DNA from 2 places in the Marinicellulosiphila megalodicopiae genome. Region 2 is predicted to be linked to the other one. Evidence: predicted binding sites of a transcription regulator. Region 2 holds the regulator's gene; the other holds the start of a gene.
What was found. Region 2 encodes sigma-54, which starts transcription at its own class of promoters, with help from an activator protein. Its sites were predicted from a motif close to TGGCACNNNNNTTGCTNT; they were not measured.

Region 1: TYM08_RS09825 (flagellar basal body rod protein FlgF) is a predicted target of sigma-54. The motif match lies at 5,091-5,108, and genes of this name have one in related genera.

Annotation. Positions count from the first base shown of each region.
Region 1 is NZ_AP023087.1:2,317,225-2,332,972, forward strand. It holds gene TYM08_RS09815 (flagellar hook assembly protein FlgD) at 1-104, shown strand, start outside; gene TYM08_RS09820 (flagellar hook-basal body complex protein) at 119-4,960, shown strand; gene TYM08_RS09825 (flagellar basal body rod protein FlgF) at 5,145-5,900, shown strand; gene flgG (flagellar basal-body rod protein FlgG) at 5,915-6,700, shown strand; gene flgH (flagellar basal body L-ring protein FlgH) at 6,709-7,377, shown strand; gene TYM08_RS09840 (flagellar basal body P-ring protein FlgI) at 7,401-8,489, shown strand; gene TYM08_RS09845 (hypothetical protein) at 8,737-9,138, opposite strand; gene hrpA (ATP-dependent RNA helicase HrpA) at 9,441-13,301, opposite strand; gene TYM08_RS09855 (ABC transporter substrate-binding protein) at 13,310-15,043, opposite strand; gene TYM08_RS09860 (hypothetical protein) at 15,046-15,285, opposite strand; gene TYM08_RS09865 (hypothetical protein) at 15,335-15,748, opposite strand, start outside.
Region 2 is NZ_AP023087.1:2,973,819-2,989,566, reverse strand. It holds gene TYM08_RS12905 (hypothetical protein) at 149-997, opposite strand; gene TYM08_RS12900 (hypothetical protein) at 1,001-1,666, opposite strand; gene ubiD (4-hydroxy-3-polyprenylbenzoate decarboxylase) at 1,659-3,134, opposite strand; gene TYM08_RS12890 (gamma-butyrobetaine hydroxylase-like domain-containing protein) at 3,143-3,517, opposite strand; gene hslU (ATP-dependent protease ATPase subunit HslU) at 3,514-4,833, opposite strand; gene hslV (ATP-dependent protease subunit HslV) at 4,836-5,363, opposite strand; gene ppnN (nucleotide 5'-monophosphate nucleosidase PpnN) at 5,504-6,883, opposite strand; gene yjgA (ribosome biogenesis factor YjgA) at 6,982-7,539, opposite strand; gene mgtE (magnesium transporter) at 7,558-8,922, opposite strand; gene TYM08_RS12860 (HPr family phosphocarrier protein) at 9,023-9,292, opposite strand; gene rapZ (RNase adapter RapZ) at 9,295-10,146, opposite strand; gene ptsN (PTS IIA-like nitrogen regulatory protein PtsN) at 10,152-10,601, opposite strand; gene TYM08_RS12845 (RNA polymerase factor sigma-54) at 10,625-12,127, opposite strand; gene lptB (LPS export ABC transporter ATP-binding protein) at 12,149-12,880, opposite strand; gene TYM08_RS12835 (LptA/OstA family protein) at 12,877-13,398, opposite strand; gene lptC (LPS export ABC transporter periplasmic protein LptC) at 13,395-14,003, opposite strand; gene TYM08_RS12825 (KpsF/GutQ family sugar-phosphate isomerase) at 14,000-14,971, opposite strand; gene TYM08_RS12820 (MlaC/ttg2D family ABC transporter substrate-binding protein) at 15,066-15,722, shown strand.

The DNA.
Region 1 (15,748 bases), 660 kb from region 2:
GCGCTCGAGTGGACTCAGTTTCCATCACCGGCGGCTCAGAGTTAGTACTTAATTTATCAGGTAATGAAACCACTTCATTGCTTAATGTAAAACAAATTAATTGATCGCGGAGTAATGTATGGGATTTAGTTCAGGTTTAAGTGGCATTGCTGCTGCAAATAAAGATTTACAAATCACAGGTAACAACGTTGCAAACGCAAGTACGGTGGGGTTTAAAACCAGCCGTGCTGAATTTGGCGATGCGTATACCACTACCATTTTAGGCACAGGCGGCAACGCCATAGGCAGTGGTGTAAATGTTGACTCCGTTGCACAAAAATTTACTCAAGGTAATATCAGCCAAACAAACAGTGTGTTTGACTTGGCGATCGATGGTGCGGGATTTTTTGTTTTAGGTTATGAAAATGGCACGCAAACTTACTCTCGTTCGGGTATGTTTGGCGTGGATAAAGATGGGTTTATTACAAACAATCAAGGCGGTAAATTGCAAGGATTTGGTACTGATGAAAACGGCATTGTTACGGGAATTTTACAAGATTTAAAAGTAGAAACCGGCAATCAACCTCCTAAAGGCACGCAAGGTGTAGAAGCGCAAGTTAACGTTTCTGCAGGTGCTCAAGTTTTGCAACAGCTTGGATCCATTACACGCACTAACGGTTTGGCAGTTGGTGTTGCTCAAGTTGGTCAAGCTGAAGCGACAAGTTCGGTTTTATCGACATTAAATGTCCCAACAACTGAAGGTACACCGAGTTATTTAAATACGAATATTAATATAGCGGACAGATTAACAGCAGGTAATACAGGGCTTGGATTTTCAGGTGTAACACCAACTATCGGGGCGTATCAAACCCCAAACACTCCAAATTTTAATACAACTACAGGTGGTGCAATTGTCAATGGTTATGTGTTAGGTACACCCAGTACCGTCGCAATTACAGCAACATTAAGTGATTCAATCAATATTTCTATCAATACTGGCGGTGCCACTTTAATTGAAGCTGAAATATCTCCATATACAGGAAATGTTTCCGATTTACCTTCTGCAATTGCTGGTTTACAAATTGCAATAAACAATAACGAAGTACTTTCAGGTCATGTTCTTGTTCGTGAGGACCCAAATAATTTAGGTCAAATTGAATTATATTCAACAGATGGTACAACATTTCCAATCCCTGCTATCTCTATTCCATCCACTTCCACCTCAACATTAGCAAATCAATTAGGCTTTGGTGACTCAACTCATGCCACGTTACCAGGTAATGATAACTCAACAAATGATAATAGAATTTTATTAGATGATTTACCTTTGATTGGTGAAACAATAGAAGTTAATTACCTTGACGCAACAGGTGTCGCTGCAGTAACGCCATTAACATTAACATTAGCTCCAGTTTCACAAAATTATGCCTCTCAAACGGCTTTAATTACTGATTTGAATACACAATTAAATGCAGAATTAATACTTGCTGGTTTGAATGGTAATGAGTTTGTCGCTCAAATTAATCCATTTAATGCAAGCGCAATAGAAATCGTGCCGAATATAAATGACACGATTACCCCTGTTGATGAAGATTATGCAATTTCAAGTATTGTAAATACCCTAGGGTCAACATTGGCGCAAGATTTAGGCTTAACCAGTGGTAGTGTCAGTAACCGTTTTTTCCAAAACCCACCCGCATCCTCAGATACAATTCAAATTCAAATTCAAGATCCTAATATCAATGGAGGAACACCTTATACCGCGCTAATTCGCCCATTCCCTAGCGAAATACCTATTACAAATACAGCTGAATTATTAGCTGAATTCCAAGATCAACTTAATGATGATGTTACGCTTTCTGGTCGACTAACCATTCAAGAAGATCCTGATAATGCAGGTGTGTTTCAATTAATTAGCTCAAGTGGCACAAGAATAACATCAGTTACAGATTTAATTGGATCTGTGGCAACTGATCTACATTTTCAACCTGGCTCCACAATTACAGAAAGTGTATTTAGTAATTTACCTCCTTCTATAACTTCTACAATTGATATTACTTTGCAAGGTCCAAATTTCAATAATGGGTCTCAAATTATTGAAAATATAGAGCCATTTCCAGCTGGCTCTGTAATAAACAATATGAATGATATGGTTGCTGCCTTTCAATCAGCAATTGATGGCAATCAAAATCTTGCGGGCAAGATAAAGGTTTCTGAAGATCCAAATAGAATTGGTTTTTTACAAGTAGAAACCTTTGGTCCATATGCTACTGACGGTACGAATATTTTATCTTTAAGTGATAACGTTGGCGGCATGGCATCCTTATTAGGTTTAGATTTAGGGACAGTACCAAATCCGACAGTAAATACAGCCATTGCAGGACTTGAACTGTTTGCCAATGGAGGCAGCATAGATTTAACAACTATTGAAGGAACACCTGTAACCGTTCAAGGAAATTTACCATCAGAATTCATTTTTAATGACTTTACTCCAGGTGAGCCATCAACTCTTACTGGTGCTGCGTTAACATTATCTCCATTTACAGGTAACACTGGCAGTTATTTTAATATGAATATCGTTTCAGGGTCGAATTCAGATACGATTACTGTAAATGTACCTGGTGGTGGATTTTCAAGCCAAGCAGATTTGTCTAACGCCGTAGCTGTAGCAATAGCAGGCTCGGCTCAATTAAATGGTGTCATTAGCGTAGGAGTTGATTCTTCTAATCGTATGTATTTAACCAATATACGTTCAGGAGCTCAGTCAATTTCAGTTTATGAAGCTGGCAGTGATATGTCTCCAACATTTCCAAATCCAGTTCAAGACGTACTGGGTATGACTGCAGGATCGAGCCCTCAACCCATTCTAGAATTGGGTAGTGAAGATATTTCTGCGAATAATGAGTTAACATTAACAGTTGGCGGGGATGAGCCAGGTGTGGGGACTATTCGCATACCAGGTGGTACTTATACAACAACTGACAATATTGTACTTGCTTTAAATGGACAAATTACAGCCAATCCACAACTTACAGGTAAAGTAGAAGCAAGCAATGTAAATGGAAGAATCATTTTTAGTTTAACGCAATTAGGTGGGTTTCCAAACTCCTTAGATGTAGACAGTAATGGATCATCCCTTGCTGCATTTGGACATTCATCTCAATCCACTCCACCTGCAATTGATCCTGTAGATCGACGAAACAGCTTTCGAGTTAACCTATCTGTGCCTTTACCAGATGAAGATAATCGTTCTGGTTCTGTAGAGGTGACACTTGATGAAAATATTCGCTCAATTGAACAATTAGCATCGGCTATCAACCGGGAATTAAATGCTGCTGAAGAAGATCAATACGTTGGCGTTAGAGCTGAAGTCCATACCAATACAGATGGAACCAAAACCCTTAACTTTGTAGCAACCATTCCAGGAGAAGCCTCTCAAATTTCGGTTACTAATGTCCAGGCCATTGGAGAAGACATCAGCGAACAAGAAATTTACGCGATGTTACAAATTGATGCTTATGATGAAAATAACTTAGTTACTGGAGAGCCTGAAATTACAAACGGCTATCCTGAACAATCGTTTGTTTTATACGATGAAGAAAATGACGTTAGACGCTCAGTGACGATCCCTGAAGATTTACAAGCCTCCCAAATCGCCAGTTTATTATCTGAATTAGCGGGTGTGAAAGCCACAGCTGAAACAGAATTAACTATCTATTCACAGGATTATATTAATTCTGGTCAAATGGATATTTTGATCAATGATCAAAGAATTACCGCAAATAATTTTGAAGATATGGTTGAAGAAATCAATCAGTATCAACAAACTACCCTATCTGGCATCACTGCCGATTATGATGAAGAGTCAGGCAATTTAATGTTACACAGCACCATTGGTACTGACATTAAAATTCAAATTGATTCAACGGTTGCCACCGATACATTAACATTGCGTGGTGTCGATGGCACCGCTCCTGCGGTATTAGGTGGCGCAAACAACGAAGAAACGACTGCATTAGTGGGAGGGTTTGTCGATATTGTGTTAAATGAAGGCTACACAATGATTGAACCAGACCCGCGCGTAGTAGGTTTATTCAACGGTTTAACCTCTAACAGCTTTGAAGATTATGTCATTAATAGCTTTAATCCTGATGACCCAGAAACCTACAATGATACAGCATCCATCACAATGTATGATTCGTTAGGTACTCAACATCGATTACAAATGTACTTTGTCAAAGAACCGGATGACCCGCAACGCCCATTAGATTTAAATTACTGGACTGTTTATGCACAGGTAGATGGTTTAAATGTTGGCGATCCGGATCCTTCACTAGCTTATCCTGACAATTTAGCCCCGACAATGGCCAGTCATCGCATGTATTACAATGCCGATGGTACTTTAGACACAGAAAGCACTGGACCTTGGCTAATTTCAAACTGGGACCCAGTGGACGAAAGCGGCGACTCTAACGGAGCGTTCACCTCACAAAATGTTGCCGAAGGCGGATCTTTGCCGATTTCAACGGTAAGCAGCAGTTCTAACTTTGAAATTGATTTAACAGGCTCTACTCAATATGGTGGACCTTTTAGTCGAGCCAACTTCCAACAAGATGGGTATTCATCCGGTCGTTTAAAAGATTTGGAAGTAGGTGATGATGGGATTATTTACGCACGTTATACCAACGGTGAAGCGCAAGTATTAGGTCAAGTAGCTACTGCTTCTTTTCAAAATGTAGAAGGTTTGACTCAAATGGGTCACACCGAATGGCAAGAATCTTTTGATTCAGGAGATGCAACCATTGGGGAACCAGGCACCGGTGTGCTGGGTAAATTACGATCAAGTGCGTTAGAAGACTCGACAGTAGATTTATCTGAACAACTGGTTCATTTGATTATTGCCCAACGTAATTATCAAGCCAGTGCGAAAACCATCGAAACAGCCAATGCTGTGACTCAAACCATTATTAACTTACGTTAATAATCAAAACTAAAAGCGGAAAAACAAGGGATTGTTTGTTCCGCTTTCTTTTTTTAAGCATTCATGCATTACATTAATAAAAGACTGTAAGCATTTGATATAAAAGGAATTAATAAGTAAAAGTTAACATTGGCATTGCCATTGCACTTAATCAATCAGATGAATTAATTATGCTGAGGCAATTATGGATCGCGCAATATATATCGCAATGACTGGTGCTAAAAACAATATGATGTCCCAAACGGCACATTCGAATAATTTAGCCAATGCACAAACCACCGCGTTTAAATCGGATTGGGCTCAAGCTCGTTCAATGCCCGTTTTCGGTGAACACTTTCCTACTCGTGCTTATGCATTATCTGAACGCCCTGCTACAGATTTTAATGATGGACCCATGGTAAGTACTGGAAATGATTTAGATGTCGCAATTGGTGGTGATGGATTTTTTTCAGTGCTCACACCAGATGGCGAAGAAGTCTTAACTCGCCGAGGTGATTTTAGAGTCGATGTTACTGGAGCACTGATTAACGGTGAAGGCTTGCAGGTATTTGGTGAAGGTGGTCCGATTGTGTTACCTCCTTTTGAAAAAGTTGAAATTGCAAATGATGGTTCAATTTCCATAAGACCTCCAGGAAGCGGACCAAATGGATTGGTTGTCATTGACCAGTTAAAACTGTCCAATCCAGTTTATCAAGATCTAGCCAAAGGCACTGATGGATTATTTCGCTTTAGAGATGGCTCGCCAAGTGAAGGTCAACCCTTTGTTGCCGACCCTGCTTTGCAAGTTCGTTCTGGCTTTGTGGAGGGTTCGAACGTAAACGCCGTTAAAGAGCTCACTGAAATTTTATCATTATCTCGTCAATACGAAATTCAAGTAAAAATGATGAAAGCGGCCGAAGAAGTCTCTCAATCTGGTGAACAGATCTTACAACTTCAATAAACTAGGAGAACGTCATGCATAAGGCTCTTTGGGTAGGAAAAACAGGACTAGAAGCGCAAGACATAGCGCTTGCAACCATTTCTAACAACATGGCAAATGCCAGTACCACAGGTTATAAAAAAGACCGTGCGGTATTTGAAGATTTGATTTATCAAATTCAAAGACAACCCGGTGCACAATCATCACAAAACACCATTTTGCCATCTGGTTTGCAATTAGGTACGGGTGTTAGAACGGTTGGCACACAAAAAATCTTCACACAAGGAGATTTGCAAGTAACCGAACAACCTCTTGATTTGGCGGTAAACGGTCGTGGTTTCTTTCAAATAGCCATGCCCGACGGCAACATTGCATATACAAGAGACGGCACATTTCATATTAATAATGAAGGTACGATTGTTAACGCAAATGGTTATGCCCTAGAGCCTCAAATTGATGTGCCCGAACAAACTAAGACCATCACTATTGGTAAAGACGGCATCGTTACAATGGTGAGTGCAGGTGAAATTGATCCTGTTGAAGCAGGAGTAATAGAAACCGTTGATTTTGTGAATCCAGCAGGATTACAGTCTTTGGGTAATAATCTATTTTTAGCAACCGTTGCAAGTGGTGAAGCTCAAGCAGGTACACCAAGTTTGGACGGATTTGGATCAATTATTCAAGGGGCTTTGGAGAATTCAAACATTAAAATCGTAGAAGAAATGGTAGATATGATTTCAACCCAACGAGCTTATGAAATGAATTCTAAAGTCGTTTCGACTGCAGACAGTATGTTGCAGTTCATTACGCAGAATCTATAGGAGTGGTTATGAATACTTTAAAATCATTCGCATTTATTGGTGTAGTTGTTTCAAGTTGCCAAACCATGCCAAGCCAAAAAGTTGTACCTGATGACCCTAATTTTGCACCAGTGCCGTCTCAATCATTAACACCGCCGCCAGCTATGCAAGGGTCTATCTATTCATCATCTTCCTCTGTGCAGTTGTTTTCAGATAAAAATGCAAGGCGTGTTGGCGATATCATCACAGTAATGTTGGATGAGAAAACCACTTCAAAAAAATCATCCAATGCAAATAGCAAAAAATCCAGCTCAACTGCATTCACTGCCCCTACAATTGGCGGAACGTTAATTCCTGAATTATCAGCCAATATCAGTAATGATCGAAATTTTTCAGGATCTGGTGGCGCTGGTCAGTCGAATCAAATGAGTGGTGTTATCACTGTCACCATTGCTGAAGTGCTTCCCAATGGCGTCTTAATTGTAAGGGGTGAAAAATGGATTACGCTCAATAATGGCGATGAATACATTCGATTAAGTGGCATGTTACGCCCTGAAGACATTGATGTTGAAAATTCCGTTTCGTCTCAAAAACTGGCAGATGCTCGAATCACATATTCAGGGACTGGAGATTTAGCAAACTCAAATCGACAGGGTTGGTTTTCAAAATTCTTAAACAGTCAATATTGGCCGTTTTAATTAATATTTAATTAGGAATCATCATGAAACAGTTAAGTTTAATATTTATTTTATTATTCATTTGCACTCAAACCTTCGCACTTCGCATTAAAGATATGAGCAGTGTTCAAGGAGTACGTGAGAATCAATTAATTGGATATGGATTGGTAGTGGGTTTAGATGGTACAGGAGATAAAGCGCCCTTTACCAACCAAACATTTAACAACATGATGAAGCAATTTGGTATCACCGTTCCAGCTGGAACGGATCCAAAACTAAAAAATGTCGCCGCAGTGGCAGTGCATGCTACTCTGCCCGCGTTTGCAAAACCCGGTCAAAAAATCGATATTACAGCTTCAAGTATTGGCAATGCTAAATCTTTAAGGGGGGGTACATTGTTGATGACACCACTTAAAGGCATAGATGGAAAAATATACGGATTAGCTCAAGGCAGTTTAGTTGTAGGTGGTTTTGGAGCAGACGGTGCAGATGGGTCGAGTATTAAAGTTAATGTTCAAGTAGTTGGACGAATCCCTAATGGAGCAAGTGTTGAACGTACCGTTAGCAATAGTTTTAACGAAGGTGATCATTTAACGTTTAATTTAACGCGCCCTGATTTTACCACCGCCACGCATATGGCAAAAACCATCAATGATTTATTCGGTCAAGGTGCAGCATACGCTATGGATGCAAGTTCAATTCGCGTAACAGCCCCAAGAGATGCCAACCAACGGGTTTCATTTCTTTCAATTGTTGAAAATTTAGAAGTGGTACCTGGTAACGAGGCAGCAAAAATAGTCATAAATTCCAGAACTGGAACAATAGTCATTGGACAAAATGTAAGAGTGCATCCTGTAGCTGTTACCCATGGTTCCTTAACCGTTTCAATTAAAAATACTTTAGATGTCAGCCAGCCAGATGGACTAAGTGACGGCCAAACCGCTGTAATTCCAGATACTGAAATCAATATTGATCAAGAAAACAACAAAATGTTTATCATGGGTCCTGCAGTTACACTAGATGACATCGTCACAGCAGTAAATGAAATTGGAGCTGCCCCAGGTGATTTAATGGCAATTTTAGAGGCATTAAAGCAAGCTGGCGCATTAGAAGCGGATATCGTTGTAATTTAAATAAATCACAAAAATGAAACCAAGGGTCAGATCCAAATTCGAATAATTTAAAGTTACTTGCGAATTAAAAGATTAGGGGGCGGATCCTTTTTTATTTTAAACCCGGAGGGAATAAAATCTTTCACTGGCTGAATTTTTATTACCGGGCACTTAGAGGAGGTTTATAAAGAAAAATAGATATAAGAGAAAATATAAAAAACAAAGATAAGTTAATAACAATAGAAAAGTTAGAAATGAAGTAGGAAAACTACATTTTTTTAGCTAATTCATTAAAGTCCCAATGTTTAAACAATCTATCTTCAATTCGAACTAAAGGTAAAAACTTATTATCTAATTCTAATAAAAAGTTAAATACTAACTCCAACTCAACATCTTGTTCAATCAATTCAAAATCAAAAATAATGGTCGCAATTTTAAGACTTTTAATTTTTACAGTTAAATCAAAAGCAGAAGATTGAAAATACGTTTTGCAAAAAACTTGAAGATTTTGGGCACTTGGAATGTTATCAGCAAATTGAATATTCCAGGTTCTTTGCCATTTATTTGCGCTTAAACGGCGCTTAGATGGAATAATTGAATCCATCTCTAACGGTTTGCACTGTGCCATCATAAAAAACCAACTTAAAACATTACTAGTTAATATGAACAATTTAATTACAATTTCAAGTAAATCGAATAAAACTTAACCAAACTGTGTCTCTGTTACATTTAGTATGGACAACAGATCACATTCTTGCCAGTTAGTTTATATACAATTAATAAAAAGTTGATGCTATCTTCATTGATTTTATATTCTTTTTCGATAAAAATACGATTGTAACTTTCTGTTTTCTTGATTTTTTAATTAAATTCAATACAAAACAATTACACCCTGAGTAAATTTATGTAGCATTTTTTATTTAACCACTTTCGGGTGAACTCACAGGATCCATCCCTATAAATATTTGATATTTATAGGGAATTTTGTTGTAGGATTTCTTCCCAACATCTATCCATTCTTTTTTGAGAAATTGGATATTGCGTTTTAATGGTTTGGGCAAATAATGAAATGCGATACTCTTCTAGCATCCATCTAAAGGTCTCAAGTTGCGGCAACACGCGCTGTTGTTCAACTAACTGTTCTTGCAATGTTTGAAACTGTTTCCAATAATTATTAAGTTGTTCAACCCAATATTGTTCTTTTGATGTAATGCCACTGTGGCGCGCTAAGCGCATTTCACAGGCCTTTAAGTAACGCGATAGTTGTTCAAAATGATCTATTGGCGTTTGCTGTATAAAGTTCGGATACACTAAATGGCTGATTTGCGTTTTAACATCTGAAAACACAAACGCCAATGCAAAGCTCATTTTGCCTTTTAAGGTTTTATTAATTGAGTGATGCAACTTCAAAATATCGTTTAACTGTTTCGCCAACGCTTGTGCTTGTTCATCTAAATGGTTTCGCACTTTCAATAACACGTCTTGATAAGACGACGCATTATAAGGAATGTCGTCTTTGTCCATATTGGCAGCACGTGCAATACTGGCCATAATTAAATCGTCATTTAGCTCTTTAGCCTGGCCAAATGGTGCAAAATACAGGGTCGTTTGCTTCCAATTTTTAAGGGCGTTTAAAATGGATTTATGCATCGAAATAGTATCGTGTTTTAATAATTGTAAAACCGATTGCTGATGCTGGTTGATTGCGTGGTATTGATCACCAAAATTTTGAATCTGCAATTGGCCTTTTTCAACCACTAATGACTGATAACGCTTAATTGAAATACCAGCATGTTTTACAGATATTTCTGGAATTACGGGCTTGTTAGGGAACGCAAAGGGCAAATTTTCAGTTTTTGTTTGTTTACTGACCGCGACTTTACTTTGATTAGTGACATGATGCTTAAACTTAGCAATTAATTCGTCTAGATCATTTCCCTTCTCTAATGTTTTACCCTTTTCATCGACCACATTGATAATGAAACGATGATGTTGTTCTAATTTTTCGGCTTGCCATTGGTCTGGATCAATCATAACCGCGGTTTTGTATCGAATTTTTTCACTCATTTGCGAGGTTAATGACTGGCTTTTGTCGGGGTTTGATTTAAGAAAATCATCGACAAAATTGGGTACAGGCACAAATAATTTACGCAGATTTTTAGGCAGTGACTTTATCAAAGCGATGCATTTTTCTTTAACCAAGCCCGGTACCATCCACTCTAAAGCCTGTCTGTTTAGCTGAGTTAACACAGCACTTGGCACTGTAATAGTAATGCCATCATTTTGTTGGCCAGGGCTAAATGCGTAAGCAAGGGGCAATGTCATTTGGTTAAATTGAAGATGATCTGGATAATCAAAATCCGTAATGCCATGTTCCGATTGAGCGGTAAGAATTTCAGGGGTTAATGTGATCAACTGTTCATTAGCGGCATCTTTTAGCCACTTATGAAAACTGATGCCGTTATTGATATCCTCTGGAATATGTTGATCATAAAAATCAAATAACCATTGATCGTCCACCAAAATATCGCGTTTTCGTGCTTTGGCTTCTAAGCCTTCAACCTGTTCAATTTGATTGATATTGTGTTTGATCAATTTTGAATTAGACTCGAACTGCTGCTCTACCAAACCCTGCCTTATAAAGATTTCACGGCTGATTTTGGCATCAATTCGGTTATATTGTACTTTTCTGTTGGCCACAATAATCAATCCAAATAACGTCATTTTGGCTGAAGCGACCACTTGAGACTGCTTTTTAGACCAATGCGGTTCGCTATATTGTGTGTTGATCAAATGCTGAGCTAATGGCTCAATCCATTTAGGATCAATTTTGGCAACCAGGCGAGCATATAATTGATTCGTTTCTAATAATTGACCAGACATAATCCATTTATGATTACGTTTTTTAGTTAATGTCGACGGATGAATCAAACACTGTCTGTTTCTTGCGGCCATAAATTGGTTTTTTTCATAAAACATGGCGCATTGAGACAAATAGCCGGTTAATAACGATTGATGAATCGTATCGTAATTCGAATTATTCTCGTTCATTTTCCAATTTAATGATTTAAAACTACTCACCAATTGATGATGAATGTCTCGCCACTCACGCATTCTTAAATAATGCAGAAAATGCTTTTTACAATATTTGCGTAAATTATTTTGGGATAATTCTTGGCGCTGTGTTTCAAATCGATTCCACAGATTCACGAACGAAATAAAGTCAGAGTCATTATCCGCATCTAGCATGTGTGCTTGTTTCGACGCTTCTTTTTTCTCTTGGGGAAATTCTCTTGGATCTTGAATCGACAAGCCTGCCACAATAATACTGACTTCTCTTAAGCAATTGTTTTGTTGAGCTTGAATCAATACTCTTGCTAATCTCGGGTCGATGGGTAATTTACTTAACATCTGCCCTATTTTGGTTACTTTACGTGATTTGGTCACGGCACCTAATTCAAATAACAACCGATAACCATCGCTAATTAATTTATGGTCCGGTGCTTGTAAGAAATCAAATTCTTCGATGTCACCTAAACGTAAATGATGGGTTTGTAAAATAACCGCCGCTAAGTTGGTTCGAAGAATTTCCGGTTCTGTAAATTCGTCACGCTGTAAAAAGGACGCTTCATCGTATAACCGAATACATAAACCCGGTGCAATACGACCACAACGACCTGAGCGTTGATTTGCACTGGCTTGGGAGATATCTTCAATAGGCAGTTGCTGTACTTTACTGCGAATGGAATAACGCGACATTCTGGCCAAACCAGAGTCAATAACGTAATGAATGCCAGGAACCGTAAGCGAAGTTTCAGCTACATTGGTTGCTAATACTATTCGTCTTGATCCATTAGGTTTGAATATTTTTTGTTGTTCCCCCGTACTTAAACGGGCATATAGTGGCAAAATATCCATCCCTTTTATTTGGGATTTGCGCAGTATTTCGCTGGCTTCACGAATTTCACGCTCACCTGGCAAAAACACCAAAAAGCTTCCACCTCGCTGATGAGTTTGCCCTTGCTTTTCTTTTTCTAAAACATACTCAACCGCGCTTAAAATTTGATCAGATACATTGCCATCAAAATGATCGCAATAATCAATATCCACAGGAAAGCTACGGCCAGAGACTTCAACGATAGGTGCACGATTAAAGTGTTCTGAAAAGCGTTGAACATCAATGGTGGCAGAGGTAATGATCACTTTTAAGTCTTTGCGTTTTGCTAAAACACGCTTTAGAAAACCCAAAATAAAATCAATATTTAAGCTACGTTCATGGGCTTCATCAATGATCAAACAGTCGTATTGATTTAAAAAACGATCGTATTGAAACTCGCTTAATAAAATACCGTCAGTCATTAATTTAACTAATGTGTGCTCATCGGTTTTGTCCGAAAAACGCACTTGGGACCCAACTTGCTGGCCAAATTCTACCCCCATTTCTTCACATAAACGCAATGCCACATTGTGAGCGGCGATTCGTCTAGGCTGGGTATGCCCTATTCGGCCTTTTATTCCAAGGCCTGCTTCTAAACACATTTTAGGAAGTTGAGTGGTTTTACCAGAGCCGGTTTCACCTGCAATGATCACGACTTGATTATTTTTGATTAGCTCAATAATTTCATCTTTTCGACCGCTAACGGGTAAATCTTCGTTATAGGTGATGTCAGGCACATTATTTTGCTTTTGCTCGACGGCTTTTAATGATTTTTCAAAGCGATCAACAAAATTCTGATTGGGCTCTTTTAGCTTTTTTGCTTGCTGCGTTAACCAAAATTGATCTTGAATTAAGCAACGTGAAATGGCTTTTTCTAACTGATTATCTAATATCATAAAACTTTTTAGCGTTCGATTCGGTAGCGAGGGCGTGTTTTCAAAGAGAGATTAAGCACGTGAATAGCACGCTCTGGGTAGCCCATTTGGACTGAAGGACGAATAAAGGGATTGGCTTGATTGGCCCAACCCTCAAAATAAAAATCGTTATATTGGTAGCTTTTGGCGTTTGAAAACAGATTAATGGTTGGTAATTGTTCAGAAACTAATGATTGAATTTTTGATAAAATCTTACTTTGTTCTGATGGAGTTTTGATACCATGATATTGCTCTATCAAATCATACAATGGTTGCAAGCTGTTTTGTACAACGACTAATGATATGGGTTTAGTGCTGTTTTGTTGAGTTTTAACATAATGTTCAATTGAGCTTAAATCCACAATATCTTCATCAAAACCCTGAATATAAGCAGGATATTTGCCTAAAGCAACTGACTCAATCCATTGAGTTTGAGTGGCTGATTGAATACGCACATTTAACCCAATATCTTGTAAATCTTCAACAACTGCAATCAGCACATTAACTAAATCAGTTCGCTCTGATGAAATTGAAATATAAAATGCTAATCTTGTTCCGTCTGGATTTTCTCGAAACCCATCGCCATTTGAGTCAATAAATCCAGATTGAGTCAGCAATTGCGCGGCCTGTTTTTGATTATATTGAAATAAGTAATCGAATTTACCTAAATTAGCATTATCTTTATCGTTACTAAATACCCCTAAAGATTGTTGATTTACATTTGAAGAACTTATGCTTAATTGGGATACTTTTAATAAATAATCTCTATCAATCGCCATACTCATTGCTTGTCTAAATTCTAAAATATCGAATGGATGGGTGTTGGTGTCCAAAACAATGGAAGTTTGCCCCGTAGGAAAAAACCAAAATTTATTATTTTGATTTTTTTGTACAAAATTTCGATCTATATCAGCAATGACAGCATTCATCCAATCAATTTTCCCACTTGCAGCTTGAGTAACCGCTTGTTCGTGATTTTTGATTTGTGGAAATTGCATGCAATCAATATAGGGTTTACCCTCTTCCCAGTAATAAGTATTACGGCATAATTGGAACTTGTTTTTATTGAAATTTTTCACTTCTGTAAACGGACCAGTTCCAACGGGTTTTCGGTTGCTAAATTGGTGTGGGTGCACCATTTTTTTCCAGATATGTTCTGGAAGAATATACATTTTTCCAATACGCTGATGAGCTAAGTGATCGGGTTTAGCAAACAAAAATTTAACTTCTAAATCGTTTACTTTAATTACATCTAACAGATTACCTGTTTGAGTTAACTCATCAAACCAATCGATTGATTGAGACAATTCAGGATGCGCTTTTAACATATTCGCAGTAAAAACTACGTCATCTGCATCAAAAGGCTCACCATCAGAAAATTTAACTTTTTGGCGTAATTTAAATGTTAATTCTTGATAATTTTCAGACCAATAATAATGCGTGGCTAACCTTGGGAAATTACTCTCAGGATTTAAAGGGTTAAAAATCCATAATGGTTCATATATAAAATCTCTCGCATAATGAGCACCGGATCTTAATTCGTAGGGGTTGAAGTTATATTGATGTTGGTCGGAATAAAAAGGAACGGCAGTGAGTATTCCACCACGGATCATTTCTTTACTAAACGATGAATGTACTAATAAAAAAAAACCAACCAATGTACTTACGACAAAACGTAAATACAGGTTAATTATGGTTGAATACCTCTGTGAGAAAATAAACATAACTAATGAACAAAATCACTTTCATTATGCATAGTTTGTTCTAAATATTCCTGCTCTTGTATATTTGCCAAGGTTTCCATGCCACTGTTTAACATGGCTTTAGCTACTTCAATGTATTGTTCATTAATTTGGCTATCTTGTTGAGGGAATTTAACCACCATTAATGGCTCTTTATTCCCCTGTGCTTCGCGTAAAGCAATTTCACCTGACTCTAGTTGTACAATTTCCCAAACATCACTCATAATTTTACCTTATGGATTGGATTTTATTATTGTCTCATTAAACAATGAACTACTGCTGAACACTTAACTCTCGAATTGATTGAATCAAATTGATCAATTCATTTAATATTTCTTGCTCTGTATTGAATGTCTTAAAAATAGCATCCTCATTAAAATGGCTTGGAACAACTAACTGAAAATTTAGTATTTTTTTAAAAAAGTTTTCTTCACCTGATAAAATCAATTCATTTAATATTGCTAACTCAGCTATACCATCTGTTTGATTAGTTAATCCATTAATTTTTTCAATGACCGATTGATCAAATTCCAACACATTTAACTCATACGTTCTGCCGATTTCCGAAACTAGCGCATGGATGACTAACTTAAATTGCGCAAATAAACATTGCTTCACTAAAGATTCATCAAGTGGTAAAGACGAATTCGAGTAATGTGTTAATAATTGCTTGGCATAATGCAATTG
Region 2 (15,748 bases):
GAAGGTAACTATAAAATGAAATTCACCCACACTTAGATTAAGAGTAACCTAGGATTGGCTAAGTGCCACTTTGAACGTGAATATTTTAAAAAATGAGGATGAAACGAGCTGAGTTAACATTTGTTAGCGCGTTTAAATGGGATAGGGGTTAAAAGTCTCGACTGTCCAAGTCTGTATTATTATAAGGGGCTTGGTGGTCTTTATTTGTTTTGATTTCAACGAATATTTCTTGGTAGGCGGCAAAGCTGCTGACTTTTAATAACATAAAAAATAAGAAAACCCCGAAAAAATTCAATATAAAAAACAAACATAAAAGAATGACGGATAGGATAAGTCCATATGTGATAAATGAAATTGAATTTTTCAATAATCCTATGAAATTAAGTTTAATAGCATCCATGATATTTATATTTTTATGGATGCTTATAATGCCTGGGGTGAAAAACATCATTGCTTCAATAATGCATAGACCAATTACAAAAATTGCAAATGAGCTTATTAACTTAGATGTGATTTCTGGGTATTTAGTTTGAATCTCATTAAAATAAAGACTTAATGTTTCATAGGAAAAGTCTTCAATGACTTTGTTTTCCATAGCAATGATTTTAACAAATTCTGAAATGGAACTTTGAAAGGGTATTGAGAATAAGATATTTAAACTTAAAAAAAGTGTAGAGATCACCATTAACGGTTTAATAGTTTGAGGGTTAAAAGTTAAGAAATCACTAAAAGTTAATGATTGGGTTTTCTGTTTTTTTAAACAGGCATTAAACATAGCGGCACAATAAAATGTATAAATTATTGACGATAGAATAATACCTAAAAATGGAACAAAAACAGAGCATAAAAACATGAGTATTGGGGTGATTAATGTTACTAAGTAAAACTGTAACAGATTACCTTTAATCAGTTTGAACGTCTCAAGAAACCAAGTAAAGCTAGCTGAAGGCGATGTGCTTATGGGTGTTTGTCTTAACTTTAAGTCAGGTAACATCATGATTTACCTTGGCATAAACTGAAAAACATCGGCTAGCATCATTTTAGAATCTAACCCTTTTGCTATTAATAAATCTTTAAGGGGGTATACAAAATCTGGCGACGCACAGGCTATGACAGCTGTATCTGAAATGTCATCAGTTAAATGTTGTAAGCATAAATTGGTCAGTTGTTGGTGTTTTAGACTGTCATCTTCAATTTTACTCATTACCACATTGACTTTTTGATGCCAGGATTGAATTAAATCCAGTTCAAAAAATTCATTACTTGCCCAAATAAAAGTCACATTGATATTTTGATTGTTCAGAATAATATCCTGGCAAATGGCTCGCATTTGACTGAATCCTGACCCTGAAGCAACTAACATTAAGTTTTTAATTGGTTGTTCAAAATTATGTATGTGGCATTCACCTTGTGGTGTTTTGCTTTCTATATATCCATTAGTCAAGCAGTGCGATTCAATCAAAATAGCTGTTTTACTTTCAATTAATAAAATTAATCGTTGTTCACATGGAGAGCTTGCAATGGTGAAATACAAATTTTCTTGGCCTGCAATAATTAATTCTAAATATTGACCTGCATGAAAAGCTACAGAATGATCGTAATCAAATTCGAATTGTCTTATGTGTTCATTCACATTGTGAGTGTGTTTTAAAACCAGTTTAATCATTGTGTTTTCCGAAAATATTTAACTCATCCCAAATGGAATCAACTTTTTGTTTAATGTCATCACTCATTTCAATGGGGATTCCCCATTCTCGAGTGGTTTCGCCTTCCCATTTATTGGTGGCGTCCCATCCGACTTTTGAGCCTAAACCAGACACTGGCGAGGCAAAATCTAAATAATCTATGGGTGTGTTTTCAATCATGACTGTGTCACGAATCGGGTCCATACGTGTGGTCATGGCCCAAATTACATCTTCCCAATTTCTTGCATCGATGTCGTCATCGCATACTACAACAAATTTAGTATACATAAATTGGCGTAAAAATGACCAAACTCCCATCATGATGCGTTTAGCATGACCTGGATATTGTTTTTTAATCGTCACTACTGCAAAGCGATATGAACAACCTTCAGGTGGTAAATAAAAGTCGACGATTTCAGGGTACTGTTTTTGTAATAAAGGAATAAACACTTCATTCAGCGCCACACCAAGAATAGCAGGTTCATCAGGTGGACGTCCTGTATAGGTGCTGTGGTAAATAGGTTTTTTACGATGTGTGATCTTCTCCACAGTAAATACGGGGAAGTTGTCCACTTCATTGTAATAACCGGTGTGATCTCCAAACGGACCTTCAGGTGCCATTTCGTCAGGATAAATAAACCCTTCTAAAACAAACTCAGCACTGGCAGGTACTTGTAATTCATTGGTCACACATTTGGCTAATTCTGTGCGTTTACCGCGTAATAAACCCGCAAAGGCGTATTCAGACAGACTGTCAGGTATAGGTGTCACAGCCCCTAATATGGTGGCGGGATCTGCACCAAGTGCGACCGTTACAGGAAAAGGTTTACCCGGAAATTCTTTTTGGAATTGTTTGAAATCAATCGCGCCGCCTCGATGAGATAACCAGCGCATGATTAATTTATTTTTACCGACTAATTGCTGGCGATAAATACCTAGATTTTGTCTATCTTGAAATGGGCCTTTAGTAATCACTAGCGGCCATGTAACAAGAGGGGCGGCATCATCGGGCCAACAAGTTTGAATCGGTAATTTGGTTAAGTCCACTTCATCTAAAATGACTTCCTGACAAGCCGGTTTTTTCACCATTTTAGGTGCCAAATTGATGACTTGCTTAAAGATCGGCATTTTATCCCAAGCGTCTTTTAACCCTTTTGGTGGGGTTGGCTCTTTTAAAAATGCCAGCGTTTCACCTATACCACGAAGCTGAGAAATATCATCAGCACCCATGCCCATAGCCACACGTTTGGTTGTGCCAAAAAGGTTGGCAAGCACAGGAATGTCACTGCCTTTTGGATTTTCAAATAAAAGTGCAGGGCCTTTTGCTCGTAACGTTCGATCGGCTATTTCAGTCATTTCTAAATAGGGATCCACTTCTTGAGTGATACGTACTAACTCGCCTTTTTGTTCTAGTTGCTCGATAAAATCGCGCAGATCTTTATAAACCATAATGAGGACTAAAGTGCTTTAAATGAGATGGTAGAAGGTATGCGAGTTTGATTGGTTTCTTCAAGTTTTTGAAGATAACTGTCCCACATTTGTGTTTGATTTTGAGCGCATTGATACAAATATTCCCAACTGAAAATACCTGAATCGTGACCGTCACTAAAACTGATCTTAATGCCGTAATTTCCAGAAGGCTCAACTTGTGAAATTAATACGTCTTTTTTACCGACTTGTAAGGTTTCTTGTCCTACACCATGACCGCGAACTTCTGCGGATGGTGAATGCACACGAAGAAATTCAAAAGACAAATAAGCAGGCGCTTGATCTTTATAGATCAAGGCCATTTGTTTTTGTTGTTTTTGAATTTTTACATCACTTGGGGTCATAGAATAAATCGACTTAAATCTTGGTTTTTAGCAAGCTCGCCCAGTTGATCATCAACGTATTTAGCATCGATGTTAATGATTTGACCTGACAATTCAGACGCTTCAAAGGAGATGGACTCAAGTAAACGCTCAAGTAATGTATGTAAGCGACGAGCGCCGATGTTTTCTGTGTTTTCATTCACATCAAAGGCTAATTTAGCAATACGTTCGATGCCTTCTTTAGAGAAGTTAATGTCTAAGCCTTCTGATTTTAATAACGCAATATACTGCTGAGTTAATGAGTAATCAGGCTCAGTTAAAATACGTTCAAAATCATTTGGCGATAATGCTTCTAATTCAACACGAATTGGCAAGCGACCTTGTAGCTCAGGAATCAAATCTGAAGGTTTCGCGTAATGGAATGCACCCGATGCAATAAACAAGATGTGATCGGTTTTGATCATGCCAAATTTAGTATTAACGGTACAACCTTCAATTAAGGGCAGTAAATCACGCTGAACCCCTTCACGAGAGACTTCGCCGCCACTGCCGCTTGATTTTGCAACCTTATCGATTTCATCAATAAATACAATGCCGTTTTGTTCAGCAGTTCTGATAGCCGTTTCTTTGATTTCTTCTTCATTTAATAGTTTTGACGCTTCTTCTTCTTGTAATAATTTTAAAGCTTCTTTAATTTTTACTTTACGTTTCTGTTTTTTCTTATTGCCCATTTGACTGAACATACCTTGAAGTTGATTCGTCATGTCTTCCATGCCAGGAGGTCCCATGATTTCAACACCCACTGATGGGGCGGCGAGGTCTAATTCAATTTCTTTATCGTCTAATTCACCTTCACGTAGTTTCTTTCTGAAAATTTGTCGTGTTGTTGAGTCTGTTTTTTCTTCGTTTTCTTCATCTCGTGCTGGAGGTAATAAAATATCTAAAATACGATCTTCGGCGGCATCGTGTGCAAGAGGAGTGACTTTGTTTTTTTCAATTTCACGTTGCATTTTAATGCTGGTTTCTACCAAGTCACGAATAATGGATTCAACATCACGACCCACATAACCCACTTCAGTAAATTTAGTGGCTTCTACTTTAACAAACGGTGCGTTGGATAATTTTGCTAATCGACGTGCGATTTCGGTTTTACCGACACCTGTTGGGCCTATCATTAAAATGTTTTTAGGGGTGACTTCTTCACGCATGGCTTCATCTAATTGCATGCGTCTCCAGCGGTTACGTAATGCAATGGCAACGGCTCGTTTTGCTTTATGTTGACCAATGATGTGTTTGTCTAATTCGTTTGATATTTCTCTAGGGGTCATATGGCTCATAATTATTTGCTCTCTAATACTTCGATAATTTGGTTGTGGTTAGTGAACACACAAATATCAGCGGCTAATGTTAGGCTTTTTTCAACGATTTCTTTTGCAGATAAATCCGTGTTATCTAACAATGCACGTGCCGCAGCAGTTGCATAATTGCCCCCTGAACCAATAGCGATTACGCCATGTTCGGGCTCTACCACATCACCATTACCAGAAATAATTAAAGATGCTTCTTCGTTTGCCACAATCAACATCGCTTCTAATTTACGTAATGCACGATCACTGCGCCATTCTTTTGCAAGCTCAACCGCAGAGCGTGTTAATTGACCGCCATGTTGTTGTAAGTAGCTTTCAAATTTTTCAAAAAGGGTAAACGCATCTGCGGTTGAGCCTGCAAATCCTGCAATAACTTGGTCATTAAACAAACGTCTTACTTTGCGAGCGTTGCCTTTCATGACTGTATTACCAAGTGAAACTTGGCCGTCACCGCCTATTACTATTTGGCCGTTTTTACGTGCTGATACTATCGTAGTCAATTTGATGTCCTGTTTTTATAAAAGATAATTTTAAAAATTAAATTTAGTATGAGGGCAAGTTAGGGGGTTTCAAGTAAAAAAGATGAATACATGGTTGATTAGGGGGGTAATCATAATCATTTGAATAAAAAAAAGCCTCTTTATGAGGCTGTGTCTGTTTTGACTATATAACAAGGGGTGTATTTGGTTCCTGGTAGTTTCATTCGGCCTTGTTTGACAAAAGCACCTAGTAATTTATCTAAAGGTTTCATAATTGATGGTTCACCTGATATTTCAAACGGTCCATGTTTTTCTATGGCATTCACGCCTTGAGCTTTCACATTTCCCGCAACTATCCCAGAAAATGCTCGACGTAAATTCGCTGCTAGTTTGTGAGTGGGCATATCTTTATATAAACGAAGGCTAGCCATATTTTCATGGGTGGGCTCAAATGGAACTTGAAAATCATGATCTATTTTAATCGCCCAATTATAATGAAATGCATCGGAATTTATTTTTCTATAATCTTCAACTGCTTGCATGCCCACTTTCATTTCTTTAGATACTTGTTCTGGGTTATCAATTATGATTTTGTAATGTTGCTGCGCTTCAAAACCTAATGTGGTATTGATGAATTCGTGCAATTGCTGGAAATATTTTTCGCTAGAAGCCGGACCCGTTAAAATTAGAGGGTAAGGTATGTCTTTATTGTCAGGATGTAATAATATACCAAGAATATATAGAAGCTCTTCAGCGGTGCCTGCACCGCCAGGAAAAATCAATATTCCATGCCCAAGGCGTACAAAAGCTTCTAGGCGCTTTTCGATATCTGGCATGATTACTAATTCATTAACAATTGGGTTGGGTGCTTCTGCTGCAATAATCCCCGGCTCAGTTAATCCAATATAACGTGCATTATAAATTCGTTGTTTTGCATGAGAAATAGTGGCCCCTTTCATTGGGCCTTTCATGACTCCAGGTCCACAACCTGTACAAATATTTAATCCGCGTAAACCAAGCTCATGACCAACGGCCTTAGTGTATTCATATTCTTCTCTGACAATGGAGTGACCGCCCCAGCAAACAACGATATTAGGCAATCGACCTGCTTTTAAAGCATTTGCATTTCGTAAAAGGTGAAAAACATAATTTGTAATATCATCACTTTGTTCTAAGGGGAGCGGATTCATTTGTAATTTAGCTTGAGTAAAAACCAAATCACGTAAACAGCTAAATAACATTTCTCGAGTAGATGCGATCATTTGACCATCAACAAAAGCCGAGGAGGGGGCGTTGGTTAATTGTAATTTTAATCCGCGATCTTCTTGTTTGATTTCAATATCAAAGTCTTCATATTGTGCCAGTAAAATTTTCGCATCGTCGCATTCAGAGCCGACATTTAAGATCGCCAATGAACAAGATCGAAAAATTTCATATAAACTGCCTTCTCCTGTTTTTTTAAGAAGTAACACCTCTCGTTGCGAAAGCATTTCCATCGAGCGTTTTGGTGTAATGGATGCACTTAACTTGTGGTCTGACATAAAAACTCCCTTATTTGCCTTATTTTTGTTATTTATATACACGTTTGCATTTAAGTTTAGCAAAAATATTACAAACCATCACAATTCCAGACAAATAGTTATTTAGAGCTGATAATTTGCTTCAAAGATTTGTACAAAGTTTTACGAGATTTGACTATAAATTGTGGTTTACGTTGCTGTAAATCTGCTTTTTGTTTTTCTTTATCATTCTTTTCTTGCTCTTTTAGTGTAGCGCGAATCAATTGACGTAATGATTGTATGTCTTGAGGTTGAAATTCAGTAATAAAATCAGTTAAGGAGTCTGGTTGAGTTAATAATAATTCTCGCCACCTTTCAACTTCAGAGGATACTTGTTGAAATACCGTACTGCTGGAATCTAATAAATCTAGTTGTTTTTCAATTTCGGCAATATCGGCAGATCGCATTAATCGACCAACAAATTGAGCATGGCGACGTTTTGCCTCATGACTTGGAATGCGTTTACTTTCTTCTAATGCGGTCAGAAGTCGATCAGAAAGTGGAAAATTTTTCCAATAACCTTCTTTAACTTCCATTAAACGGATACCCAAATCTTGAAGCAATTGTGCTTCTTTTTTAATTTGGGTTTTGCTGATGATTTCTTCTTCATCATCATCTAAATATTCAAAATCACTCATAAAATAGCCTAACTGTAATTAACTCAACAAGACAATACTTGCTAAGCCTAAAAAAATAAAAGTTCCAACTACATCAGTAATGGTCGTTAAAATTACGCCACCTGATAATGCAGGGTCTATGCCTTTCTTTTTAAGATAAATGGGTAGAAGGGTGCCTGTAATGACCGCAATAATCAAATTTATCCAAATGGCAACGCCAATAATAATGGATAATCCAATGGACGCTTTCCAAAAATATACGGCAATACCAATTACACTTGCCCATAATAAACCATTGTTAAATCCAACAATTAATTCGCGGCCAAGTAACCAGCGAATATTGTTTTTTGAAATGTGCCCCAATGCTAAACCACGAATGACAATCGTTAGTGTTTGAGTACCTGCTATGCCACCCATAGAAGGAGTGAGATTCATCAATACTGCTAGGGCAACAATTTCATCAAGGGTAGCTTCGAATAAAAACGCACAGGCAGAAGCAAATAGTGCAGTTAAAAGGTTGATACCTAACCAAAGAGCGCGTCTCTGCGAGCTTTTAAAAGCAGGTGAAAATGTATCTTCTTCTTCATCTAAGCCCGCAAAAGATAAAACAGTATGATCGGCTTGTTCGCGAATAACATCTAACACGTCATCCACTGTAATCCAGCCAACTAAAGTACCATCATTGGATACAACAGGCGCAGTAACATAGTCGTGACGTTCAAAAAGGTGGGCAACTTCATTTGAAGAGGTGTTAACTTTGATCCCTTCTATGTCCGAATTCATGACTTCACGTACAGTTAAATCTGGCTCATGAGTTAATAACTTACTTAAATGTAAAATACCAACCAGTTTTTCGTGTCGGCTAGTGACAAATACACAATCCATTTGTTCGGGTAAGTCTGAATGCCTACGTAAAAAACGTAAAACCACTTCTAGGGTGATATTTGCTCTTACACTGATGAAGTTTGTGTTCATCAAACCGCCTGCGCAATCTTCATCGTATGAAAGTAATACTTCCATATCTTTTCGATCTTTAGGGGTCATTACTCCAAGTACTTGATCCGAAATACGATCCGGTAACTGTTGAAGTATGTCGGCTAAATCATCGCGCTCTAAATCTTGCGTGGCGGTTTTGATCTTTTCGGGGGAAAGGTTTTTTAAAAATGATGCCTGTAATTCATCATTTAAATAAGGAATGATTTCATATTGAATCGATTCTGTTAAATTTTCCCATATGGCAATTCTTTGATTACTTGGGTTGGATTCAATTATATAAGCTAAATTTGAAGGATTAAGCTCTTGTTCGGTTAATTGTTTGAAAGCAGCAAAATTTTCTTCGAGAATCGATTGATTTAGAAGTAAAGAGTATTGTTCTAATTGCGATTGTTCAAAATGAGATGGCATAATTGAAGTGTAGTGGGCAAAAAACGCGTAAGTGTAGCGATTTGTAAGAGCAGAATAAAGAGAAAGAAAAAGAATCTATGAATATGGAAATAACGCTGGGTTATTCACCTTCATCAAAATAATTATTAAATATGGTTTTTATGGCATCTATTGCAGCTTGTTCGTCTTTTCCTTCAGCACTCACATCCAAAATAGTGCCTTTAGCTGCACCTAGCATCATTACAGTCATGATAGATTTTGCATTAGCGGTTTTGCCTGCTTTATCTAGAAGGATGTTTGAGCTAAATTGATTTGCTACTCCGACCAACTTGGCCGCTGCACGGGCGTGTAATCCAAGTTTGTTGATGACTTCTATTTTTGCTTCAATCAAAATTAATGTCCTAATTCCCTGTGGCGAACTTGAACATTTACATGTTTAGTTTGCATGCCCTTAGTTAATTTTTCTGCTAAATATACAGAACGGTGTTGGCCGCCTGTACATCCTATCGCAACTGTTAAATAAGATCGATTATTTTGTTCAAATTGAGGTATCCATTTTTCAATGAAGCTAAAAATATCAACATACATCTGACTTACTTCTGGCTGTTCCGATAAAAAGTCAATGATAGGCTGGTGTTGTCCTGTATAACTTCTAAGATCGGGATTCCAATAAGGATTAGGTAAACAGCGTACATCAAATACAAAATCAGCGTCGGTGGGAGCCCCGTGTTTAAACCCAAATGAGATAAATTGCAGAGAAAGGTGAGATTGTTCGTGTTTAATAACCCTGTCACGTATCACTGTTCTGAGTTGTTGTTCACTTAACTTTGATGTGTCGATTTTTAATTGAGAAAAATCTTCAAGCGGTTTGAGTATGTATTTTTCAATTTCAATGGCTTCAGATAAGGAGGTATTGTCATTTGTTAAGGGGTGGCGTCGACGATTTGTGCTGAATCGTTTAAATAATGTCTGAGGATCGGCATCTAAGAAAATTAAGTCAGTATCGATGTCTTGAGATAATTCATTATAAGTATGAGCGAATTTTTTTAATGACTTTGCGCTATTACGCGCATCGATACACAATGCAAGATTTTGAATGTCGTCATTTTCTTGTAAATTTTTAGGTAAATCCAACAGCATGGAAACTGGAAAATTATCGATACAGTGGAACTTAGCATCTTCTAATGCTTGTAATGCTGTACTTTTACCTGAACCTGAACGACCACTTAAAATGATTAATTTCATAATAATTAATTACTTAATAGTTCAAAAATTTTTGAAGAATCATTGCAGTCTCTTAAAGCGCTTAAAAAATCGGCTTGGCTGAATTTTTCTGCAATTGCTGCCAAGGTTTGAAGGTGTTCATTAGCGGCTTCAGTTGGAACAAGTAATACAAAAATCAAATCGACTTTTTGGCTATCAAGTGCATCAAAGTCAACAGGATCAGAAAGTTTAAAAAAACTTCCGATCACTTTGTCACAGTTATCTAAGCGGCAATGTGGCATGGCAACACCCATTCCAAATCCAGTGCTTCCAAGTTTTTCTCTTGCAATTAAATGATCAAAGATATGATTTTCATTTAATTGTGTGCAATTTTTAGCAATTTCATGACTAATACTTTGAATTGCGCGTTTTTTACTTGAGCCAAGATCCATGATGTAGGTTCTTTCGGCCGTTAATATATTTTTAAGTTGAATCATAATACAGTCACTAACTCAATCCGTTACATTAAACTTTTTCGTTCATTTGAAGGTGGAATATGCATCGCTTCACGATACTTTGCAATGGTTCTTCGTGCAACTTTAATTCCCTGCTGATCTAATAATGTTGCTAATTTGCTATCACTATAAGGTTTTTTTGTGTTTTCTTCGCTGATTATTTTTTTAATCATTGCTCGAATCGCCGTTGAACTGCACTCTCCGCCATTTGCAGTGGAAACATGGCTAGAGAAGAAATATTTCAATTCAAAAATACCTCTTGGGGTGTGCATGTATTTTTGAGTAGTAACCCTTGAAATGGTGGATTCATGCATGTCGACATCAAGTGCGATATCATGCAATACCAATGGTTTCATAGCTTCTTCGCCATAATCTAGAAATCCACGTTGATGTTCAACAATTTTTGTTGCTACTTTAAGTAACGTTTCATTTCTGCTATGTAAAGATTTAATAAACCACTTGGCATCACTTAAATTTGTTTTTAAATAATCATTATCACTTGAAGCATCATTACGTTTGATTAACTCAGCATACCCACTATTAATGTGTAATTTTGGCGCGATATCTGGATTTAATTCTACTAGCCATTTATTGTTTTCGATATCTTTACGAACAAATACATCTGGAACAACATATTGGGCTTGGTCTTCGGAAATACTGTCCCCTGGGCGAGGGTTAAGCGATTGTATGAGTACTAAAATAGATTGCAACTCAGTATCTTTAAATTTTGTTTTACGTAAGATGTTTTGATAATCACGAGAACCTAATTGAGGAAGGAAGTCTTTAACAATCAATTTCGCTTGTTCTAAATATTCTGTTTGAAGAGGCAGTTGCTTTAGTTGAATTGTTAGGCAGTCACTTAAATCTATGGCGCACACACCAGGTGGATCGAATTGTTGCACCCTATGAAGAACGGCTTCTAGTTCATCTAATTCAAGCATTTGTTCTTCATTCATACCTTCTTCATTTAATTCATTTGAAAGGCCTGAGAAAATTTCTTCAATTGTGGATTTTAAATATCCGTCATTTCCACAGGATTCAATTATCGATTCAGCAATGATTCGATCACGAGTATTCATCGGGGTTAAGTTTAATTGCCAAAATAAGTGATCTTGTAAATCCTCAGTTTCACTTCGAAAGCTATCAAAATTAATATCGTCACCAGAAGGTGCTGACATATTTGTGGGTAGATTTGGATAAATATCGTCCCATGAAGTATCAACCGCTAATTCGTCAGGGATATTTTCTTCCCATTGTGAATCTGTTTCTTCTATTTTATTGGGTTCGGATATTTCATTTTCAGCACTTTTTTGTGAATTTTGATCTTGTTCATTGTTATTTGCAGAAGGCTCTTCGTCATTTACTTCAAGCATTGGATTGGATTCAAGTACTTGTTGGATCTCTTGTTGCAAATCGAGCGTGGAAAGTTGTAATAAACGGATGGCTTGTTGAAGCTGGGGAGTCATCGTAAGATGCTGGCCCATTTTTAATTGAAGTGAAGTTTTCATATTTTATTATAATTACTCTGATTACAACGTAAACTGTTCGCCTAAATAAATATCTTTAACTAATTGGTTTTGCAAAACGCTGTTTGCATCGCCACTAGCAATAATGTGACCATTACCGACAATATACGCTTTTTCACAGATATCAAGCGTTTCTCGCACATTATGATCAGTAATTAACACACCGATGCCTTTGTTGCTTAATTGTTTGACGATATCTTTAATATCGTTTACAGAAATAGGATCGACACCTGCAAAGGGTTCATCAAGTAAAATAAATGCAGGATCCATCGCTAATGCACGAGCAATTTCAACCCGTCTTCTTTCTCCGCCGGACAATGCCATGCCAAGCGATTTACGTATATGTTGAATATTAAACTCATTCAATAATGATTCAAGCTTTTGTTTTTGTTCAGTTTTACTAAAATTCTTTCTTGTTTGAAGTATAGCTAAAATATTATCTTCAACTGATAATTTTCTAAAAACGCATGCTTCTTGAGGTAAGTACCCTAGCCCTTTTTGAGCTCGAATATGCATTGGTTGTTGACTGATGTCTATATTATTGATGAAAATTTGACCTTTATCCTGATTCACCAAACCTACTATCATATAAAAACATGTAGTTTTCCCCGCACCATTGGGACCTAGTAAACCGACAACTTGCCCTTGTTCAACTTCAATAGACACATCAATAACAACCGGGCGTTTGGAATAGGTCTTTGCTAAATTTTTAGCGATTAAAGTACGTGTACTCATTGCACTATCTCTTGTGAATCATAAACCGTTTCACAAAAACTATCGGGCTTGGACAGGTCACTTGAACATTCCCTAGTTGATCCATCAAGTGCATAGGTGATTTTATGACCTTTAGTGTAGTTGGTGCCAAAAGTGATTTTGGCATGGGTTTGAGCAATAATGAGCCCTGTGATGACTTCATAGGTAATGTGATCAGCAGTAACAACGATGCGTTGTTGTTTTTCATTGGTTAATTCAATCTGAGCAGGGCTGCCTTTTACATCCAAAAATTGAGTGGTGCTGGTTTCTAGATCGCGGTGATCTTCTAAAATATCTCCAATTATTTTAATTTCCGCATTGCTTGCTACTGCTTTTAAATGAATGGTTAAAAGCTCATTTTCTAATTCGCGGATGCTTGTTGATTTTGCAAGAATTTGGAATGTTTGCGCAAAAATTACCGGGCTGATTACTAAAAAAGACACAATTAAAAAAAATGATCTAAGTAGTGAACAGAAGTGTTTTTTATTTTTAAAAGTCATAATGAGTTGTCGCCTTCTAAAACATTAAATCTTACGTTATTATGAAGTTGGATATCGATTTTATTTGAAATCAAACTAACATCGAACCCTGTCGCTTCAGTTGTATTATCTTGTTGCCAAATAATAATGTCCGCATCACTAGATGCAGTATTATTGATGACATCATAATTTAACCAATCAGTATTAAAAGAAATTTCAGAACCAATTGTTCGATTACCTTCTACGTTTCCAATCACTTCAATAATATTTGGTTGGTTGATTTGTGCTTGATCTGAAGTAATGACCCAATTTAAAACAGAGGACTGGCTTTTTTGGTTATGTTGTTTTGAGAAAAAATAAAACTGAGGGTTTGAAAATTCTTGTTTGTTTGAATTATATTGAGTAAATACTTCAGCTTTGATGTCGATTTTTTTTACCCCTATTTCATCATATTGTGTCTGATATATGTTGATTGCACTCAATTTAATGTCACTTGCGCTATTTTTAGGAATTAAATCAGTATCATTGATATTTGATTGTTTAAAATTAAATACAATTAATGTGTAGCTGATACAAATAATGATGCCATAAATAAAAAGTTTTGAAAATTGAGACTTTGTTATCACGCAACCCCCGCTCTTATTAAATCGTGTAAATGTATAATTCCAGCAATGTTTTGATCTGAATCGACACAAATTAAGCTAGTTATACTTTTTTCTTCCATTTGAAATAAAGCTTGAGCGGCTAAAGTTTCCATGGATATTGTACTTGGCGCAGCGTGCATTACTTCATCAATTAACGATTCGTGAAATGATATATTTTGTGCAATTGAGCGTCTTAAATCGCCATCTGTATAAATACCAACAAGTTGATCCTGAGCATCAACTACACAGGTCATACCTTTGCCTTTTGCGCTCATTTCTAACAATGCGTCAGTAAAGCTATCCCCTAAGCATACTTTAGGGATTTGATCGCCGGTGGCCATAATTTGGCTGACTTTTAATAGTAGTTTTTTACCCAAAGAACCGCCAGGATGAGAAAACGCAAAATCATCGGCACTGAAACCACGTGCTTCCATTAATGCTATAGCTAATGCATCACCTAACACTAATGTCGCCGTTGTACTTGATGTCGGCGCAAGATTTAAAGGGCAGGCTTCTTGGGTCACTTGGTTATTTAAATGAAAGTCACTGGCTTGAGCTAGGGTCGAATCATTTTTACTAGTGATAGATATCAATTTAACTCCCATTCTTTTTAATAATGGGATAATAGATACCACTTCTTGAACTTCACCTGAATTAGAAAGTGCGATGACAATATCTTTGCTTGTAATCATCCCCATATCACCATGACTGGCTTCTCCTGGGTGGACAAATGAGCATGGAGTGCCAGTACTTGCAAAGGTTGCGGCCATTTTATTGCCAATATGTCCTGATTTACCCATACCAGTGACAATTACTCGCCCTTGGCAATTTAAAATTAATTGGCAGGCGTTCAGGAAATCTTCAGTTATACTTTGCGATAATGATGCTATGGCTTTAGCTTCTAAATCAATAGTTCGAAGCGCGCTTTTTGAGAAGTCGAAATTAGTCATAAAAATTCATAAGTGTCATATTAGTAGTTGAGCTTGATGATACCTTAATATAAGCTTTTGCTGAACCAGTTATCGATCTACAGGAATATAAAAAATGAAAAAAATAATTATCGCGTTATCTACATTGCTTGCTTTGGTTTCATTTAGTTGGGCAGAAACAGAGATTGTACCTGCTGAAAAAGCAGTAGAAGATGGTGTTAATATGGTGCTATCTACCATAGAAAGCAATATTGGTGCTTCAGGTGGAATCGAAAATCAACAAGAATTCATTGATATCATGATAGAGCAATTAAAACCGGTGATTGGATTTCAACAGATTGCAACTAAAGTAATGGGCAGTTTTTATAAGGATGCGACTAGAGAACAAAAAATACGCTTTATTACTGCATTTACTCATTCAATGGTTCAAACTTATGCAGCAGGCATGGTTAATTTTGTTGGTTATGACGTTAAAATTGTTTCAAGTCGTGATAATCAAAAAAATACTTATAAAAATACACGTATTTACTTAGATGTTATTTCACCTGATGGGCCTAAATATCCAATGGTTCAGTCTTTATATTATTCAAAGCGCAATGAGGCATGGTTGATTCAAAACATTGAATTTAACGGTATCAATTTGGGAATTATGTTCGCCAATCAATTTAATCAAGTGATGTCAGATAATGATAATGATTTAGATGCGGCCATCGATGCATGGGTAAAAACCACTCAAGATTCTTACGAGCAAACCAGCTTTAGAGACAAATAATAACGAATTAAAAATAAATAGAACTA